DNA from 3 places in the Bradyrhizobium sp. IAR9 genome. Region 2 is predicted to be linked to each of the others. Evidence: predicted binding sites of a transcription regulator. Region 2 holds the regulator's gene; each other region holds the start of a gene.

Region 1 (6,526 bases), on a different contig from region 2:
CGAGCCGAGGTCAGGCGCGCGACGGGCGCAGCAAATCTTTTGCACAATCGCCATCGGCCTGACGCAAATCGGGGCAATAAGCCTTGTGAGTGCGAGGGAGGGTCTCATGGAGAACGTACGTCGCTACCGGGCGCTGGCGTCCCTCTGTCGTCAGCAGGCGGCCTACCGGCCGCTTCAGAACTGGGAACTCCTCGGCCAGGCCGAACATTTCGAATATCTCGCTGAGGTCGAGCTCAAGGCGCATTTCGACGCGTGCAATGTGCAACACGAAGAGGGCGCTGCCGCGCCCGCGACGTGGGAGACCCCGGTCGCCGCGTGACGGCGCCGGGCCGGCCCGGCTCAATGCGACATCAGCGTCGGGACCGTCATGGCCTGCAGCATGGCGCGGGTGACGCCGCCGAGAACGCGCTCCTGCAACCGCGAATGGCCGTAGCCGCCCATCACCAGGAGATCTAGCCCCTCATCGGCCGCCAGTGACAGGATGGTCGGCTGGATGTCGGCGCGCGTCGCTGACAGGCCGACCGTGCGGGTCGACAGTCCGCGCCGGCCGAGGTGTCTTGCCAGGCCGTTCGCTGAAGCTTCGTCGGAGACCGCGGCGGCCTCGTTGATGGTGATGATCACGATCGCATCGGCGCGCGCCAGGAACGGCGCCGCGTCGTGCACGGCGCGAGCCGCGAGGCGGCTGCCGTCCCAGCAGATGCCGATCCGGTTCGCCTTGAAAGGTCCATGGAAGGTGTAGGGCAGGAACAGCACCGGGCTGCCCGCCTGAAACAGGATCTCGCCCGGCACGTCGTTGTCGAACGAGCTTTGCGCCGGATCTGGCTGCAGCACGACGCTGAGGTCGTGCAGTCGCGCCATCTCGCCGAGCGAGCCGGCCGCATCCACCGGGATCGCGCCCAGCGCGCGGCAGCCGTAGGAGATGCCGGCGTTCGCCGCTTCGATGCCAAACACCGCGAGCGCGGCCTCGGCCCGCTCGACTGCGCGCTCGCGCTCCAGTTCGAACACGGCCGCCACCGCGGCGCCGCCTTCCATTACGTAAGCCGCACTGGTTGCGACATAGCCGATCGCAACTGCGTCGAGATGGGCGTTGACCTGCGCCGCGAGCGAAATCGAGCCTTCGATCGCGCTGCGCATGGGGCGTTCGGTGGGGATGTGAACGAGAATGTCCTTGTACATGGCGCGCCTCCGATGAACATCAGCCGGTGGCCGCAGTTTTTCACCGCCGGAAGGGCCCGCGTTGAGCTGCATCAAATGCGCACGGGAGGACTTCCGCTGGGGCGCGCGCATTGTTTGCCAAGATTTAATCGGATGGACGGGACGTCGTAAGGTGACGATGGCCATGTTGGAGGCAAGGCGACACCTTATCCAACATGGACATTTCGACATGAACGATCGCGTCAATTCCGACACCACGACGTCCCGCAGGATCTTGAGGCCGCGCCGGCTTGCGCTGCTTGGCACCGTGGCCGCGCTCGGCGTGGCCGTGCTGGCGGCTGCTCCCGGCTCGTCGCCGTTCGGTCCGAGCTCCTTCATTACCCCGGCCCAGGCCGCCGAATCCGCCGCGACGCCGCCTGGCTTCGGTGACCTGGTCAGCAAGGTCAAACCTGCCGTCATCTCGGTGCGGGTCAAGATCGACCAGGACAACGACAAGAGCGCGATGCTGCAGCAGAACCGGATGGATCAGGACGAGGACACCCCGTTCGACCAGTTCTCGCGGCAGTTCGGCTTCCGCGGCCCGGGCGGCATGAACGGCATGCCGCGCCAGCGCCATCAGATGATCACGGGCGAAGGCTCCGGCTTCTTCATCTCCGCCGACGGCTATGCCGTGACCAACAACCACGTCGTCGACCATGCCGAGTCGGTGCAGGTGACCATGGATGACGGCACGAGCTACACCGCCAAGGTCGTCGGCACCGATCCGAAGACCGATCTCGCGCTGATCAAGGTCGACGGCAAGAAGGATTTTCCGTTCGTCAAATTCTCCGACCAGAAGCCGCGCATCGGCGACTGGGTGGTCGCGGTCGGCAATCCCTTCGGCCTCGGCGGCACCGTGACTGCCGGCATCGTCTCGGCCAGCGGCCGTGACATCGGCAACGGCCCCTATGACGACTTCATCCAGATCGATGCGCCCATCAACAAGGGCAATTCCGGCGGCCCGGCCTTCGACATGAACGGCAACGTGATCGGCGTGAACACTGCGATCTTCTCGCCCTCCGGCGGTTCGGTCGGCATCGGCTTCGACATTCCGGCCTCGACCGCAAAGCTCGTCGTCGCGCAGCTGAAGGACAAGGGCGCGGTGACCCGTGGCTGGCTCGGCGTGCAAGTGCAGCCGGTTACCGCCGAGATTGCCGACAGCCTCGGCCTGAAGGAGGCGCGCGGTGCGATCGTCGACAATCCCCAGGATGGCAGCCCGGCGGCGAAGGCCGGCATCGAGGCGGGTGACGTCATCACCGCCGTCAACGGCACCGCGATCAGGGATTCCCGCGACCTCGCCCGCACGATCGCGACCCTTGCGCCTGGCAGCTCAGTGAAGCTCGACGTCTTCCACAAAGGCGACAGCAAGACGGTGACGCTCGCGCTCGGCGAACTGCCGAACGAAAGGCAGGCCAAGGCCGATGTTGGCAAGGACCAGCCGGGCCCCGGCACGCCGCGCCTCGGTCTTGCTTTGGCTCCGGCCGGTGACGTCCAGGGCGCTGGCCAGAAGGGCGTTGTCGTCACCGAAGTCGATCCGCAAGGGCCTGCGGCGCAGCGCGGCATCCAGACTGGCGACGTCATCCTCAATGTCGGCGGCAAGGCCGTCGCCAATGTCGGCGACGTCCGTTCCGAGCTGGCGCAGGCCAAATCGTCCGGCAAGCGTAGCGTGCTGTTGCAGGTCAGAGGCGCACAGGCGACCCGCTTCGTCGCGGTCCCACTCGCCTGAGGCGAACCTCGATCGGCATAGATCAAGAAAGGCGGCCCTCGTGGCCGCCTTTTCCGTTCGGCTTCAGGACTGCCGGGAAGCGATCGATAACATTCTCGTTAACGGCAGCGACGATGACGCGGTTCGTCCGAAAAAGCCGTGTTCGCTCATCAAAGTTCCGAACCGTGCAGGTCGCCGGTGGCAACGATGCCACCGGGACGCAAGCGTGGAACTTCGAACTTGCCGCCGGCTTCTGGAACTGGCCGCTGGTTCGCATTTGATCGGTGCCGACATGGATCGATTGAAGCTCTCGCTGAGGAGTGCGCTGCTCGTGGCGCCATTCGTGCTGTGGGGCGGAGACGCTCTCGGGCGGGACGACGGCCGCTACGCGGATTCACCCCTGAAGCCCTGGTTCGACAGTTTGCGCAGCCACCTTGGTCCGTGCTGCTCGGATGCGGATGGCTTTGCCGTCGCCGATCCCGACTGGGAGTCGCATAACGGGCATTATCGCGTGCGTCTCGACGGCGAGTGGATCGAGGTGCCGGACGAAGCCGTCATCACCGAGCCGAACCGGGCCGGCCGCACCATGGTGTGGCCGGTGAAGACCGCGTTCGGGGTTTCGATCCGCTGCTTCATGCCGGGCAGCATGATCTGACGCGGGCCACCGTCAGCGCTTGCTGGATTTGCGCTTCGACGATTTCTTGCTTGTCTTCTTCGTCGTCCTCTTCTTCGACGTCTTCTTGGAAGTCTTCTTGGCAGCCTTCTTCGGGACCTTCTTGCCCTTCTTGCGTGCCTTCGACAGTCCGATCGCGATCGCCTGCTTGCGGCTCTTCACGCGTCCGCCTCGGCCTTTGCGACCGCTCTTTGCCGTGCCCTTCTTGTAGCGTCGCATCTCGCTTTCGACATCGCTGCCGGAGCTGCGCGAGTAGCGGCGTTTCTTTGCCTTGCGTGCCATGCATGTTCTCCCTTGGCCGGGGAGAACCATTCGACACGGGCATGGTTCCCGAAGGACGCGGACAGCGTTCCAGGCGCAGCCTAGAAGGAATTCGCCAGCTCGATCTCGGCTTCCAGCACCTGGATGCGACGTGCGGCCTCGCTGAAGGACAGATCGCGCGCATATTGTGCGGGCTGATACGCTTCTTCACTCAGCCGTTTCAGCCTGAGCCCCTGCGTCCGTGTCATCTGCTCGGCGAGGAAAACCCTGGCGTCGTATTTGCCTTGAACCTGCATGTCGCTTCTCCGCTCTGAAATCGCGACTTGACTATATGTTCTTATTTTGTTCTAACAAGCCATGGACAACAGAATTAATGAAATTCGACGTAAAATCAGCGCCTTGAGGGTTGAGATGGCCGGCGTCGAGGCCTCCGTGCGCGATCTCATCAACGGCGACCGCAATTGCGTCCAGCAGGCCTTGGCGCAGATGGATTTGCGCCGGAAGGTCAATTTGCTGATCGGCGAATGGAAGGCTGCTGGCGGCGGCGATGTCCTGCCTGACGTTCGCGACCGGGTGCGCCTTCGTCTCGTGAAGACAGTCGTTAGTCCCGAGCGCGCGAGCACGCGGCGCTGAACCTTTTGGGGGGCGCCATGGAGGAAGACCCGGACACTTACCGGATCTTGAGGTTGCGCGCCGAGATTCTCGAATTGGGCTCGGCCATCCGGCAATTGCAGCGTGCGGGGCTCGACGATGCTGCGGCCCAACTTCTGATCGGACGCAAGCGGGCGCAGCTCGAACAACTCGTGAAGACGAATGCTGCGAACCGCGCGCTCAACTCTGAAACGCGTCGCCCGTAATGAGCTGACGCGGGCGCTCGACGATGTTGGCTCAAGAAACAAGAAAAAAGCCCCGCGTCGCGGCGGGGCTTTTGATGTCGTGTCGGCCTGAGCTCACTTGGTATTGCTCATGCCCTTGCTGCTCTGGTTCGTCATGGTGCCGCCCTGGTCCGAGCCGGGACCGGAGCCGCCCTGGCCGGAAGGATCCGCGCCCTTCGAGGCCTTGGTGTTGGCGCCCGTGGTCTGCGAGGACGACATCGATGATCCGTGTTTCGCCTTGTGCGACTTGGCCTGTGCGGCGAGCGGCGCGGCGGCGAGGCCGGTGGCCAACATTGCGGTGAGAACGAGCTTGGCCGTTGTCATGCGGGGAACTCCCTGAGTTAAATTGACGCAGGCAGCCAACCTCCATTTGCCGAAGGAGTTCCCGACAAACGCATCTGCCGCGCGCACGCGCGCTTCAAGATTGCTTGTCCTCAGCGAGGATGAACACGACGCCGGTGAGTGTCGCGCCGATCGCGAACGTCGTCACCAATGTGAGGGCGAAGACGATTACGGCCTGGCTTCCGCCGTGATCGAGCAGCCTGGCGACGGCGGGATTGGACAGGATCAGCGCGAGACTGAAGGCGAGGCCGAGGGCTGCGCCCATCATCGCATGCGTCATCAGCTTGATGAGGCCGGTGGGAGAGATCAGGTCCGACGACTTTTTTGCGCGCATGGGAACTGCATCCCGAACTGACATGCAAACGCGGACGATATTCACCGGTTCCAAACGCATGAAGGAATTGTCATCACCGGCTTCATCCGACGTTCATGCCGGGCCTGCGAGGATAAGCGTCGGCAAAACGGGAACATTCGATATGGGTAAGGTAGTCTTTCTTTACCGCTCGCTGGCCTATCGCAACGCGGCTGCGGACATGCTGAGCAAGGCCCGCAAACTGCCGCGCGGCGCGGAGCGAAGTGCGGCCCGCCGCTACGCGAGGGCGCTACGCGATCTCGCTCAGACGGAAGCCTGGCTCGAAGGCCGCCTTGCCGAGGAAGCGCGGCCGGCGCGGCAAACCAGGATGGCGGCGTCGGGCTAAAGCATGATCCGGAAAAGTGCGCAGCGGTTTTCCGAAAAGATCATGCTCGAATAACGACCCAAAGCGCGATGACGATTCATCCTGATCGCATCGCGCTTCAGCCCGAGGCGCGTTGCAATTCGGCGGAGCCGGGGGCGTCGAATTTTCCGGGTGCGGTCGTCGCCGTCTTGCGTGTCAGCGGCACCTCGAGGCGGCACAACAGTCCTTCGGCTCGCCAATCGAATTGCGCCTGTCCACCGAGCTGGGACTCGACGCTCGCAAGCAGGCTCCGCGTGCCGAAGCCGCGAGATTTCGGGGTCATGACGAGCGGACCGCCGGACTCTTCCCACCTCAGCGTCAGCAGCTGGTCCTCGACCTGCCAGCCGATCATGAGCCGTCCCGACCTGGTCGAGAGTGCGCCATACTTGGCCGAGTTGGTGAAGAGCTCGTGCAACGCGAGCGCCAGCGTCTGAGCCGTCGCCGGCACCAACTGGACCTCCGGACCCGCCAATACGATCTGGCCGCCGAGCGAATAGGGCGCAAGCTCCTCGTCGATCAGCTTGGAGAGCTCCGCGCCCTGCCAGCTCGACAGCGACAGGATGGTGTGCACGCGCGCCAGCGCATTGATGCGTCCCTCGACGGCATTGACATAGGCCTTGACCTCGTCGGCACGGGTGAGGCGCACGATGGACTGCGCCAGCGCCAGCGCATTCTTGGCGCGATGATCGACTTCCCGCGCCAGCAGATTCTGCCGTTCCTCGGCTCGCTTGCGTTCGGTGATGTCCACGGTGACACCGCT
Region 2 (6,526 bases):
CTATGCCGCCTTCTGCCTGACCGTCGATACCGCCCATTACAGCCGTCGTGAGCGTGACATCGCCAAGCGCTACGTTCGCGAAAGCCGCCTGCGTGCCACCGGCGGCGATTTCCAGAAGGGCCTGGAGTGGCGGACCGTGAAGATGATCAAGGACAAGTTCAGGATTCCGCTGATCCTGAAGGGCATCGCCACCGCCGAGGACGCCCTGATCGCGATCGATCACGGCGTCGAATGGATCTACGTCTCCAACCATGGCGGCCGCCAGCTCGACCACGGCCGCGGCGCCATGCATGTGTTGCCCGAGATCGTCGAGGCCGTGAAGGGCCGCGCCAAGATCATGGTCGACGGCGGTGTCTGTCGCGGCACCGACATCGTCAAGGCGATCGCGGCGGGCGCGGACATGGTCGGGATCGGCCGGCTGCAATGCTGGGCGCTAGCGGCGGCTGGCGAGGCCGGCGTCGCGCGGATGCTGGAGCTGCTGGAGGACGAAGTGCTGCGCTGCCTCGGCCTTTTGGGCGCCACGTCATTTGCCGAGGTCGACAAATCCTGCCTGCATCCGGCGACCGCCACCAACGCGCCGAGCGTGTTCAGCGCATTCCCGCTGTTCGATCACGATCCGTATCGATACTGAGTGAAAGGATGCAAGTGAACTCGCTTTCTCCCGGCAGCGCGGATGCGCTGCTGTTCGATCTCGGGCGCGTGGTGCTCGACATCGACTTCTCCAAGGCGATCGCCTGCTGGGCGGGACATGCCGGCTGCCAGCCCGAGGCCATCGTCGCGCGCTATGTGCGTGACGAGGCTTACCGGCTGCACGAGGTCGGCAAGATCAGCGACGAGGACTATTTCGCCTCGCTGCGTGCTTCGCTCGGTATCGGCATTTCGGACGCCCAGTTCCTGGAAGGCTGGAACGCGATCTTCGCCGGCGAGATGCCTGACATCGCCGAGCTGCTGCCGCGCGCGGCGAAGCAGATGCCGCTCTACGCCTTCTCCAACACCAACCGGCCGCATGTCGACTATTTCTCGAAGGAATACGGCGAACTGCTCGGCCATTTCCGCGCGCTATATCTGTCGTCCAGCATCGGCCTGCGCAAACCGGATGCGGAAGCCTTCGACCATGTCGTCGCCGCCATCGGCGTGCCCGCAGGACGTATCGTTTTCTTCGACGATCTCGCCGAGAATGTTGAAGGCGCGCGGTCGCGCGGGCTGACAGCGGTGCATGTGACGTCGCCGCGCGACGTCGGGAACGCCTTGAAGGCATTGGGCATCTGACGATCTCCGCGCAGCGGGAGACGCCAATGTCGCCAAGTCTTCCGGAACCAATTTTGCCCAAAATGAGGAACCAGAGCGCTTTGTGCATTTTTGTACGGAGTTCCGGGAACGGAATGGCCCCTTACGGACTCTTGAGTCCGTTGGGACTTCTACACCGGACTTATGCACGTGCTGGGCAAAACCTATCTCACCAAGCAAGCCTCTCTCCTGCTTGAATTCGCAAGAACCACCTCGGATTCTGACCTTTCCGCCAAGCTGATCAGCAAGGCCGCCGACCTGAAATCCCAGGCCGATCCGCTGCCCGACAAGGATCAAGGCCCGAAGGCTCCCGACGTCGCGCTGGACGCCGGGCCGGACCGGCCGAGCGGGAGTTGAGCGATGCTGGCCGTGGCGCTCGTCATTCTCGTCCTCGCCATGGCCACCCTCCTGCCGATCGGTCTCGTTCTCTGGATCATGCCAAGCCTGAGCCTGCCTTCCATCCTGGGCTGGAAGCGGCAGGATAAATCCTGCCCGCTCCGCCATTTTGCCTCTGCCCCCGCGCTCGGCTAGAAGACTGTCGGAACATTTCATCCGAACGTGCCGAGCAGGAGTTTCGCCGTGGCCTTGATGCCGGTTTCCGACGCCCTTGCTGCGGTGCTGGCGGGTGCAGAGCCGCTGCCTGCAGAGATGGTTTCACTCGACGAAGCCTACCATCGCGTGCTCGCGCAGGACGTCGCTGCGCGGCGCACCCAGCCGCCCCAGGCGATGTCGGCGATGGACGGCTATGCCGTGCGCGCGGCCGATGCGGCAACAATGGGTTCCACGCTGACAATGATCGGTGAGGTCGCGGCGGGCCGTCCGTTCACGGGAAAGGTCGGCGCCGGCGAAGCCGTGCGGATCTTCACCGGCGGCGTCGTTCCCGACGGCGCGGATGCGGTCGTGATCCAGGAGGACACGATCGCCGAAAGCAAGCACATAACGATCAAGGAAGCCGCGATCGTGGGTCGGCACATCCGCCCCGCCGGCGTCGATTTCCGCGAGGGCGACGTTCTCCTGCGCAAGGGAACCCGTCTGACGGAGCGCGATCTCGCCCTCGCCGCCGGAATGAACCACCCGCAGCTCGCCGTTTGCCGCCGTCCGAAGGTCGCGATTCTCGCCACCGGCGACGAACTGGTGATGCCGGGCTCAACGCCCGGGCACGGCCAGATCGTCTATTCCAACGGCTATGCCCTGCACGCGCTCGCCCGCAGCGAAGGCGCCGAGACCATCGACCTCGGTGTCGCCGCCGATACGCTGGAGGCCACCACCGCCGGCATCCGCCGCGCGCGTGAAAGCGGCGCCGACATCCTGGTCACGACCGGAGGCGCATCGGTCGGCGACCACGATCTGGTCCAGCAGGCGCTCAAGGACGAAGGCATCGCGATGGCGTTCTGGAAGATCGCGATGCGGCCCGGCAAGCCGATGATGCACGGGCGGTTAGGGGCGATGGGCGTCATCGGCCTGCCCGGCAATCCCGTGTCGTCCTACGTCTGCGCCTTCCTGTTCATGGTGCCGCTGATTCGCGCGCTGTCGGGCCGTTCAGTGATTCATCATCATCGCGAGCGCGTCGTGCTGGGCCGCGATCTCGGCGCCAACGACCAGCGCGAGGATTATCTGCGCGCGCGCCTGGAAAAGCGCGACGACGGCGCGCTCGTCGCCCTTCCCGTCAGCCATCAAGACTCCTCTCTGCTTGCGAATCTTGCTGCAGCACAGGTACTTCTCGTGCGCGCACCGTTTGCGCCGAAGGCCGAGGCCGGCAGCCCCTGCGAGGTGCTGCGGCTCCCCGTCTGAACTGCGCCGCCACACGCATTCCGTGAGTTTCGTTCTGTTCACGGTAAATTAAGCAGTTGCGGAACACATATCGAACATATAGTGTCCGTTCATGATTTGTTTCGAGATGTAGCGGCTTATCGCTGAACTCATCGTCTCGGAATCGAACGACATCAACCGGGGGACTTTGTTCGAGATGTTAACGCGCAAACAATACGAGCTTCTGCGGTTCATCAGCGAGCGCTTGAAGGAAAGCGGCGTGCCGCCGTCCTTCGACGAGATGAAGGATGCGCTCGACCTGCGCTCGAAGTCAGGCATCCACCGCCTGATCACCGCGCTCGAGGAGCGCGGCTTCATCCGCCGCCTGCCCAACCGCGCCCGGGCCATCGAAGTGATCAAGCTGCCGGAGCTCCAGGCTGCCGCCGGCAACCGACGCGGCTTCACGCCAAGCGTCATCGAGGGCAATCTCGGCAAGCTACGCGCGAGCTCCAGCCCGTCCGCGGACGAGGGCGAGCGACCCGTTGCGGTGCCCGTGATGGGCCGCATCGCGGCCGGTACTCCGATCGAGGCTTTGCAGACCCGCAGCCACACGATCAGCGTGCCGCCCGACATGCTCGGCTCCGGCGAGCATTACGCGCTCGAAGTGCGCGGTGATTCCATGGTCGAGGCCGGCATCCTCGACGGCGACATGGCGCTGATCCAGCGCAATGAGAGCGCCGATACCGGCGACATCGTGGTGGCACTGATCGACGACGAGGAAGCCACGCTCAAGCGCTTCCGCCGCCGCGGCGCCTCGATCGCGCTGGAGCCCGCCAATGCCGCTTATGAGGTGCGCATCCTGCCGCCGAACCGCGTGAAGATTCAGGGCAAGCTGATCGGGCTTTATCGCAAGTACTGATACCGGAAGTACTCGATACTGAAGTCTTTAGCGCCTCGCGCGCGCCTTCGATCGGCCTCGCCGATCAGAGATTGGAGCGGATGACGGTCCGCTCCGGCTGGATAGTCTTTCTGGTATCGCACAGATTGTCCGGCCCCTCCTCCTTTCGCGACATCCTCGGCAGGCCGCGCGACGCAACATCGCTTCGCGGCCTTTCGAGTTCGAGGGGGGACGGCCCAAATGCGCAGCTCGTTTGAGTGCAGCCGCAGCAACGCTGATCGCAACATCAGCATCGCAAGCCGTTGCCGCGCAAGCGCATCACTCCGCCGGTCGTTGACACGCGCGGTTGTCGAGACGCGGCTGCCAAATGCACGGAAGCCGACTTTGTTCCTAACAAATTCGGAAAAGATGGAAAAGATAATGTGATCGCGGCTCGCGGATCCCAGCCGCAGATTTGCCTACAACCGAGCAGACCGTCACGTGCTTCCACTCTGGTAGGGGCCTGCGCCTCCGAAAGAGGTGCGGGTCGCTATCTCTGCATTGAGGAGCACCCGATGTGTGACTACAGCCTGCATGCCGTCGCGACGCGCCCCGCAGAAGTCGGCGAGACGATCGTTACGACAACATTCCGCGGCACCTCGACGCGCGGCTTCGCCTCCGAAGCCGATCTCTCCGTCGCGGTCTGCCTGCTGCCGGGGACGGAGCTCGCCTTCGCCGACGACGTCCGTTACGACAACCGCTGGATCTGGACGCGCACCGTCAACTCCCGCGTCGGCAAGTTCGGCAAGATCGATCCGCACATTCCCGATCGCCATCATGACGCGATCGAATTCCCGGACGGCAAATCCGTGCTGGTGACGCAACTGGTCGAAGGCCAGCGCGCAACCGTGCTGCAACTGCCGGTGACCCAGCCGATCGGCGAGCGCGAGCACAAGCCGCAGATCATCGCCGACAGTCGCCCGACGGTCACACGACTGCCGATCGGCTGACGCCCTCCGCCCGATAAGCCGAGGGCCAGGATTGAAATGCCGTCGCCGGCCGAGGCCGGCGAGCCCGGTGGGTTTTTGTTTCATGAAATTCGATCGGCGAGCGCCGCCGCCTCGCCTCGTCGCCGCACGAAGTTTGAGCCGTGCTGCCTGAATTTTGAACGTCCGCTCCGCAGCCAAATGACCGATGCTGTCGTGGTTTGAGGCGGCGGACACGCTCGATGAAAACCTTCATTCGCGTCGTTGAACTCTGGGTGCCTGACCGGACGCGCATGCGGCTGGAATTCGGCGGCGGCCTCTACGATGAAGGGCTGTCCGCGTTCAAGGCCGTCAGCGAAGAGCTGCACTTCGGATATGACGAGGGGCTTCCAGGCAAGGCCTGGGCCTGCGGCCATCCCGTCATCCTCACGAAATTCGCCAACTCCTATTTCAAGCGGATCGATCAGGCCGTCGCGGCCGGCCTCACCTGCGGCGTGGCGGTGCCGGTGTTCGCAGGCGAATTCCTGCAAGCCGTGATGGTGCTGTTCTGCGGCGACGACGAGGCGCATGTCGGCGCGATCGAGCTCTGGCACAACGATCCTGATCTCTCCCACGAGATGGGCCTCGTCGACGGCTATTACGGCGCGGCGGACATGTTCGAATTCAACTCCCGCCACACCAGGTTTCCTCGCGGCTTCGGCCTGCCCGGACGCACCTGGAAGGCGGGCCTGCCGCTGATCATCAAGGACCTGCACGACGCCAAGAGCTTCCTGCGCTGGGAGGACGCCGCCAAGGTCGGGATCAATCTGGGGGTCGGCGTACCCTACCGAACCGGCACCGACCAGACCTGGGTTTTGACATTCCTCTCGGCGCAGGCAACGCCGATTGCGCGACGCTTCGAGATCTGGGTCCCGAACGAGGCCCGTTCGGCACTGGTCTTTCGCGCCGGCGATTGCAGCGCGCAGACCGACCTTGCCGCACGCTATGCGGACAAATCCATTGCCCGAGGCGAAGGCAGCATCGGCGGCGCCTGGGCCACCGGCATGCCCGCGCTCAACGACGATCTCACCCATGACGGCTCGATCGCCGGGTCCGAGGCCTGCGCAGCCGGGCTGAACCGGATGGTGGCCCTGCCAGTCATCGGCAACGCAAGGCTCGAGGCCGTGCTGGCCTGGTATCTGTAATCGATGGCGTCAATCGTCGGCCTGCAAGTCTGTCTCCGATGGCGTTGCATCGCGGGTGCGGGGAGCCGCCTTCGGCACGAGGCTGCCGTCGAAATCACCTTCGCCGACACCGGCCGGTGACCACGGGCGGTTCGTGCCGCTCGCCCTCACCGCCTGAACCGAAAAGCCGTCGCCGCGCTGCGTCAATGCCAGCGCGCCCTGGCGAGCGAGCCGCTGCCGATCCACCACCATCGCCGCACAATCCGGCGGCGCGGGCCGCGACGTCACCACCAGCGTGGCGCGGCTGCAATCGTCCGCCAACGCGTCGATGCGCGAGGCCAGCGCGACCAGCCGTCCGTCGGCGAGCGGCGTCACGCAGCCGGACTCGTCGCACGATATGCCGCTCGCCAGCGCGCTACTGCCGGCATCGCGCGGATCAGCGTCGGCAGACAACCACTCCTTCA
Region 3 (6,526 bases), 160 kb from region 2:
TGACGCTAGGCCGCGGCTTCGTCACCGATCAATATGGCGGCACCGTCAGCGTGTTCGATCTGGCGAGCCTGAAGCCGATCAAGCGCATCAATGTCGGCGACTACCCTGAGGGGATCAACGCCACCGCCGACGGCAAGCGCGTCATCGTGGCGTGCTGGGAAAGCAACACGCTTCATATCATCGACGCAGCCGAGCTGAAAGTGATCGGCGAGATCAAGACAGGCGACGGCCCACGCGCGTTCGGGGCGTTCTTGCGCAAGACGGAGTAGGGGGTGTAGGGCGGATTAGCGCAGCGTAATCCGCCATCTTGCATCGGCGATCGATCGGCGGATTACGCTGCGCTAATCCGCCCTACGATTACACACCGCGTCTGCAATCTCCTCCATCCGCTCAAACACGTGATCCGGCCCGTGTGCCCGCAGCGCTGCCGGTGCCGCATAACCCCAGCACACCGCGCCGCAGGCAATCCCGACGCTGCGTGCCGCCTCGATGTCGCGCACCTCGTCGCCGATCGCGATGACCTGGCCCGGCTCCACGCCGGCGCGGCGGATGACGCGGCGGAATTTCGCGGGCTTGCCGAACAGCGAAGCCGAGCAGTCGAAATGCGAAAACAGCGCGGCTGCCTCGCCGAGTTTTTCGCGCGCATTGGCCTCGCTGTCGGACGTCACCAGCGCGAGCTGCACGCCGCTGTCCGCCAGCGTCCGCAGCATCGCCTCGATGCCCGCAAACAGCGAGATCTCGCCAGTTGCCTCCGCCTTCAGCCGCCGCGCATGCCGCGCGATTGTCGGTAGCTTCCACAGCGGCACTTCGAGGCGGCTGAGGATCTCCCGCGTCGAAGCATGCCGCAGCCCCTCGACGTCCTCATCCCGCACGCGGCGAAAGCCGAAGCGGTCGGCGATGTCGTTGACGGTGCGCAGGAACCACGGAAAGCTGTCGGCCAGCGTGCCGTCGAGATCGAAGATGGCGAGGGCGTAGGGCATGTGAGGAAAGGCTCCGGATGTCGCTTCGTCCATCCGGCGATTGAACTAGAATTTCCACACGGTGTCTTCGGTCCAGCCCAACGCAGCGAACTCGGCGGCCCGGAGCGGGGCTTCGCCCTCGGCGAAGAACTCGTCGAGCTGAGGCGGGGCGACGGCTGTCTCGGACAGCATGGCGTGCGCCTGACCGCGATGATGGATCTGATGCTGGAAGAGATGCATCAGGAGCCGGTCGCGGCGCTCGGTTTGCACCTGCGTGTCGCGATTGATCTTCACGATGTCATCGAGTCGTGCGGGCGTCAGCGTATCGCAGATGGCGATCAGCCGCTTGTCGAGCGCGGCTTGAGCGGGCTTCAGCGCGGCAAGGGAAGGGTACGGCACCTCGTTTTTCCAGGCCGCCGGTCCGAGCCAGCCACCCTCCAGCGCATCGATATAGAAGAGATCGATGACATGGATGTGGTTCAGGGTGCGCTGCAGGCTCGGAAAGAAGCCGGTGCGGTGGGCTTCGAATTCAACCTGGGACAGCGCGGCGCAAGCCGAGAGCAGCCGATGGTTGGCCCAGGCATTGTTGTGGGCGAAGGCGCGATAGGTCTGCACGAGTCCAGCGGACATGTTGGTTCGTCCCGATCGGATAGTGGCGGATTACGCTACGCTAATCCGCCCTACAGCGCTGCGGCTTCAATGCAAAGCTGCTACTCCGCCGCCTCGCTCGTGCTCCTTCGCTTCGGCTTCCGTGCCTTCTTCAGCACCGGCTCCAGGAATTTGCCGGTGTAGCTCCGCGGCGCCTTGGCGATGTCTTCCGGCGGGCCCCAGGCGACGATCTCGCCGCCGCCGTCGCCGCCTTCGGGGCCGAGGTCGATGACCCAGTCGGCGGTCTTGATGACTTCGAGATTGTGCTCGATGACGACGACCGTGTTGCCCTGCGCGACCAGCTCGTGCAGCACCTCCAGGAGCTTCTTGACGTCGTGGAAATGCAGGCCGGTGGTCGGCTCGTCCAGGATGTAGAGCGTGCGGCCGGTGGCGCGCTTGGACAGCTCTTTTGCCAATTTGACGCGTTGCGCTTCACCGCCCGAGAGTGTTGTCGCCTGTTGGCCCACGTGAATGTAATCGAGACCGACGCGGTGCAAGGTTTGAAAAGTCTCGCGCACGCGCGGCACCGCCTTGAAGAACTCGGCGGCTTCCTCGACGGTCATGTCGAGCACGTCGGCGATTGACTTGCCCTTGAACAGGACTTCGAGCGTCTCGCGGTTGTAGCGCTTGCCCTTGCAGACGTCGCAGGTGACGTAGACGTCGGGCAGGAAGTGCATCTCGATCTTGATGACGCCGTCGCCCTGGCAGGCCTCGCAGCGGCCGCCCTTGACGTTGAAGGAGAAGCGGCCGGGCTCGTAGCCGCGCGCCTTGGACTCGGGCAGGCCGGCGAACCATTCGCGGATCGGCGTAAAGGCGCCGGTATAGGTTGCAGGGTTCGAGCGCGGGGTGCGGCCGATCGGCGACTGGTCGATATCGATGATCTTGTCGATGTGCTCGAGGCCCTCGATGCGGTCATGCGGGGCGGCGCCCTCGCTGGCATTGTTCAGCTTGCGGGCGATGGACTTGTAGAGCGTGTCGATCAGCAGCGTCGACTTGCCGCCGCCGGACACGCCGGTGACGGCGGTGAACAGGCCGAGCGGAATTTCGGCGGTGACGTTCTTGAGATTGTTGCCGCGCGCGTTGACCACCTTGATGGTGCGGCGGTGGTTCGGCGGGCGCCGCTCCGGCACCTCGACCTCGAGCTCGCCGGTCAGGTACTTGCCGGTCAGCGATTTCGGGTTGCGCATGATCTCGGCGGGCGTGCCTTCGGCAATGATGTTGCCGCCATGCATGCCGGCGCCGGGGCCGATGTCGAGGACGTGGTCGGCGAGCAGAATGGCGTCCTCGTCATGCTCGACCACGATCACGGTGTTGCCGAGGTCGCGCAGCCGCTTGAGGGTGTCGAGCAGGCGCGCGTTGTCGCGCTGGTGCAGGCCGATCGAGGGCTCGTCCAGCACGTAGAGCACACCGGTCAGGCCCGAGCCGATCTGCGAGGCCAGGCGGATGCGCTGGCTCTCGCCGCCGGACAGCGTGCCGGAGGAGCGGGACAGCGTGAGGTAGTTGAGGCCGACGTCGAGCAGGAAGGTCAGGCGCTCGCGGATTTCCTTCAGGATGCGGCCGGCGATCTCGTTCTGCTGCGCGTTCAGCGCCTCCGGCACGGTCTCGAACCATGCACCGGCGCCCTTCACGGACAGCTCGGAAATCTCGCCGATATGCTTGCCGCCGATCTTGACGCAGAGCGCCTCGGGCTTGAGCCGAAAGCCCTTGCAGCCCTCGCAGGGCACGTCGTGGAAATACTTCGCCAGCTCCTCGCGCGCCCACTCGCTCTCGGTCTCGCGATAGCGGCGGTTGATGTTGGTGATGACGCCCTCGAACGGCTTCTTGGTGTCGTAGGAGCGCACCCCGTCCTCGTAGGAGAACTTGATCTCGTCCTCGCCGGAGCCGTGGAGGATGGCGTTCTGCGTCTTCTTGGCCAGGTCCTTCCACTTGGTGGTCAGCGTGAACTTGTAGTGCTTGCCGAGCGCGGTCAGCGTCTGCACGTAATAGGGCGACGACGACTTGGCCCAGGGCGCAATCGCGCCCTTGCCGATCGCGAGCTCCTTGTCGGGGATGACGAGGTCTTCGTCGACATGCTGCTCGACGCCGAGGCCGCCGCAGGCCGGACACGCGCCGTAGGGGTTGTTGAACGAGAACAGGCGCGGCTCGACCTCGGGGATGGTGAAGCCGGAGACCGGGCAGGCGAACTTTTCCGAGAACAGGATGCGCTCGGGGCCGCTCTTGTCGTGGATCTTCGCCGTCTTCTTTTTCTCTTCCGCGGGCGCGGCCGCGGGTGCGTCGGCGAACTCGACGACGGCAAGGCCCTCGGCGAGCTTCAGCGCGGTCTCAAAGCTCTCGGCGAGGCGCTGGCCGATGTCGGCGCGCACCACGATACGGTCGACGACGACGTCGATGTCGTGCGGGAATTTCTTGTCGAGCGTCGGCGCCTCGGCGAGCTCATGGAAAGTGCCGTCGATCTTGACGCGCTGAAAGCCCTTCTTGAGCCATTCGGCGAGCTCCTTGCGGTACTCGCCCTTGCGGCCGCGCACGACGGGCGCGAGCAGATAGAGGCGGGTGCCCTCGGGCAGCGCCAGCACGCGGTCGACCATCTGCGAGACGGTCTGGCTCTCGATCGGCAGGCCGGTCGCCGGCGAATAGGGCACGCCGACGCGCGCCCAGAGCAGGCGCATGTAGTCATAGATCTCGGTCACGGTGCCGACGGTGGAGCGCGGGTTCTTCGACGTCGTCTTCTGCTCGATCGAGATCGCCGGCGACAGGCCGTCGATCTGGTCGACATCAGGCTTCTGCATCATCTCGAGGAACTGGCGCGCATAGGCCGACAGCGATTCGACGTAGCGGCGCTGGCCCTCGGCATAGATCGTGTCGAAGGCGAGCGAGGATTTGCCGGAGCCGGAGAGACCGGTGAACACCACCAGCTTGTCGCGGGGAATCTCGACGTCGATGTTCTTGAGGTTGTGCTCGCGCGCGCCACGGATCGTAATTGCGCGCAGGCTGGAGCCCGCGTTCTGTTGTTGGCGCTTCGCCTTGATCACTTCATCCATCCGAGTTGCCCTCAAGGAATCCCATGGGTGCGCGACCGCGCCAATAAAAAAGGCGCGCTCGCCCGGAACCGGGATCGGCGCCGATGGGGTTGTCAGCGAACGTAGGAAGAACGGAGACGGATTTCCAGTGGGACTTGCGAATCGTCAACGGAATGTTGGCGCGCTGGCGGCATCTGGCAGCAGGAGCGTTGCGGAACTGCGCGACTAGCGTGCTCGCAAAAACAAAAAGGCCGGCGCAAGGCCGGCCTTTCGTGACGAAGGGACGTCGGTAGCGATCAGGACTTCAGATCAATACCGGGCGACCACGGGGCCGCCGAAGGTGTAGTTGAGGCGGACGGTGCCCATGTCGACGTCCTGCTTGATCCGGTCGATGCGGTCGTTGACGCCGAGGATCGTGAACGAGTTGTTGCGCTTGCCCATGAACAGATGGTCGTATTCGATCGCAACAGACCAGTTCGGTGCGAAGCCGAATTCGATGCCGGTGCCGACCGCGCCACCCCAGCGGGTCTCGCTCGCGCTGTCGAGAACGACGCCACCCAGCAGACCGTTATATTTGGCGTGCGTGACGGCCGCGCCACCCTTCACGTACCAGAGCACGTTGTTCCAGGCATAGCCGACCTGGCCGGTGAACAGGCCAATTGCGTCGATCTTGGTCTGGTTGACCAGCGGGCCAAGCACCAAGCTCGTATTCGAGCCCTTCAGGTTGGCCCAGTCGCCCTGAGCTTCGAGGCCGAACACCCAATTGGCCGACTGCCAGCGGTAGCCGACCTGGCCGCCGACGACGCCGCCGGTCGCATTGTGACAGCCTTCAGCCGTGTCCGGACCGGCAATGCCGAAGATATTGTTGACGTCCCAGCAGTTGCGGCTCGAGGCGCCGCCGCCGTTGATACCGATGTAGAAACCGCTCCAATTGTACATCGCGATCGGCGCGACCGGAGCCTTGGTGTAGGGGCGGGCCGCCAAATCGGCCGCCGAGGCGGGTGCCAACGCGCTAAGTGCGAACAAGCTGGCCGAAGCCAGCAAAAGCTTCTTCATATCCATTCCCCAGTTCCGTTTCTCTTTCTGGACCTCCGAAAAGCGGAAGAGCCAGCGGACCGATGACCCGACTAATGTCATTGCTTTACACCATTAAAGCCAAAGGTTGTGTCACCCGGGGGCCACATCTCTGCGAAAACGCGAGCGAGTCGGTTGGCGCGCAAAAAACAAAAAGGCCGGCGCGAGGCCGGCCTTTCGTAACGCGAGGCGTTGAAGTGTAGCTTAGTACTTGGCAACAACCGGGGCGCCGAAGTGATAGTTCACGCCGACCTGCACGGTGTGGAAGTTGAGCGTGCCGGTGGTGACCGGAGCGCCGAGACCGGAGAAGTAGGTCTCGCCGCCGAGGCTGCGATAGAGGTACTCGCCCTTGACCGACCACTGCGGAGCGAAGAACGCCTCGACGCCGGCGCCGACGGTCCAGCCCGAGTGGAACTTGCTGTCGGAGACAGTCACGCCGAGCGCGCTGACGCTGACCTTGTTGTCGATCCAGGCGTAACCACCGGTGCCGTAGAACAGCACGTTGTTGACGGCCCAGCCGATGCGGCCGCGGACGGTGCCGAGCGCGTCGGTCTTGGACGACACGGTGATGCCGAGAGCAGTCGCCGAGGCGCTGACGTCAGCCCAGGAACCGTCGGCCTCGATGCCGAACACGACGTTGCCGGCCTGCCAGTTGTAGCCGGCGGTGCCGCCGACGAAGCCACCCTTCATCTTCGGGTCGCCGGAAGCGTTTTCCCAGGCGCCGCCACCGACGATACCGAGATAGAAGCCGGTCCAGTTGTAGACGGCAGCCGCCGGAGCGATCGGAGCCTTGGTGTAGGGGCGGGCTGCGAGGTCGGCCGCCGAAGC

What was found. Region 2 encodes LexA, which represses DNA repair genes until DNA is damaged. Its sites were predicted from a motif close to TGTTCNNNNTGTGTTCNG; they were not measured.
Region 1: GGD67_RS20110 (DUF3072 domain-containing protein) is a predicted target of LexA. The motif match lies at 4,166-4,183, and genes of this name have one in related genera.
Region 3: uvrA (excinuclease ABC subunit UvrA) is a predicted target of LexA. The motif match lies at 4,741-4,758, and genes of this name have one in related genera.

Annotation. Positions count from the first base shown of each region.
Region 1 covers NZ_JACBZW010000007.1:148,620-155,145, forward strand. Annotated here, with positions in the region: gene GGD67_RS20085 (hypothetical protein) at 107-319, shown strand; gene GGD67_RS20090 (universal stress protein) at 340-1,176, opposite strand; gene GGD67_RS20095 (Do family serine endopeptidase) at 1,385-2,920, shown strand; gene GGD67_RS20100 (hypothetical protein) at 3,192-3,554, shown strand; gene GGD67_RS20105 (DUF6496 domain-containing protein) at 3,567-3,854, opposite strand; gene GGD67_RS20110 (DUF3072 domain-containing protein) at 3,935-4,129, opposite strand; gene GGD67_RS20115 (hypothetical protein) at 4,245-4,466, shown strand; gene GGD67_RS20120 (hypothetical protein) at 4,484-4,690, shown strand; gene GGD67_RS20125 (hypothetical protein) at 4,784-5,032, opposite strand; gene GGD67_RS20130 (hypothetical protein) at 5,127-5,384, opposite strand; gene GGD67_RS20135 (hypothetical protein) at 5,527-5,748, shown strand; gene GGD67_RS20140 (HWE histidine kinase domain-containing protein) at 5,846-6,526, opposite strand, start outside.
Region 2 covers NZ_JACBZW010000010.1:16,288-22,813, reverse strand. Annotated here, with positions in the region: gene GGD67_RS24550 (alpha-hydroxy acid oxidase) at 1-631, shown strand, start outside; gene GGD67_RS24545 (HAD family phosphatase) at 640-1,269, shown strand; gene GGD67_RS24540 (hypothetical protein) at 1,438-1,644, shown strand; gene GGD67_RS24535 (hypothetical protein) at 1,648-1,818, shown strand; gene glp (gephyrin-like molybdotransferase Glp) at 1,867-3,078, shown strand; gene lexA (transcriptional repressor LexA) at 3,254-3,955, shown strand; gene GGD67_RS24520 (hypothetical protein) at 4,489-4,923, shown strand; gene GGD67_RS24515 (GAF domain-containing protein) at 5,142-6,083, shown strand; partial or broken gene GGD67_RS24510 (ComEC/Rec2 family competence protein) at 6,093-6,526, opposite strand, start outside.
Region 3 covers NZ_JACBZW010000010.1:177,397-183,922, forward strand. Annotated here, with positions in the region: gene GGD67_RS25315 (cytochrome D1 domain-containing protein) at 1-269, shown strand, start outside; gene GGD67_RS25320 (HAD family hydrolase) at 342-980, opposite strand; gene GGD67_RS25325 (DinB family protein) at 1,026-1,589, opposite strand; gene uvrA (excinuclease ABC subunit UvrA) at 1,670-4,645, opposite strand; gene GGD67_RS25335 (outer membrane protein) at 4,934-5,680, opposite strand; gene GGD67_RS25340 (outer membrane protein) at 5,903-6,526, opposite strand, start outside.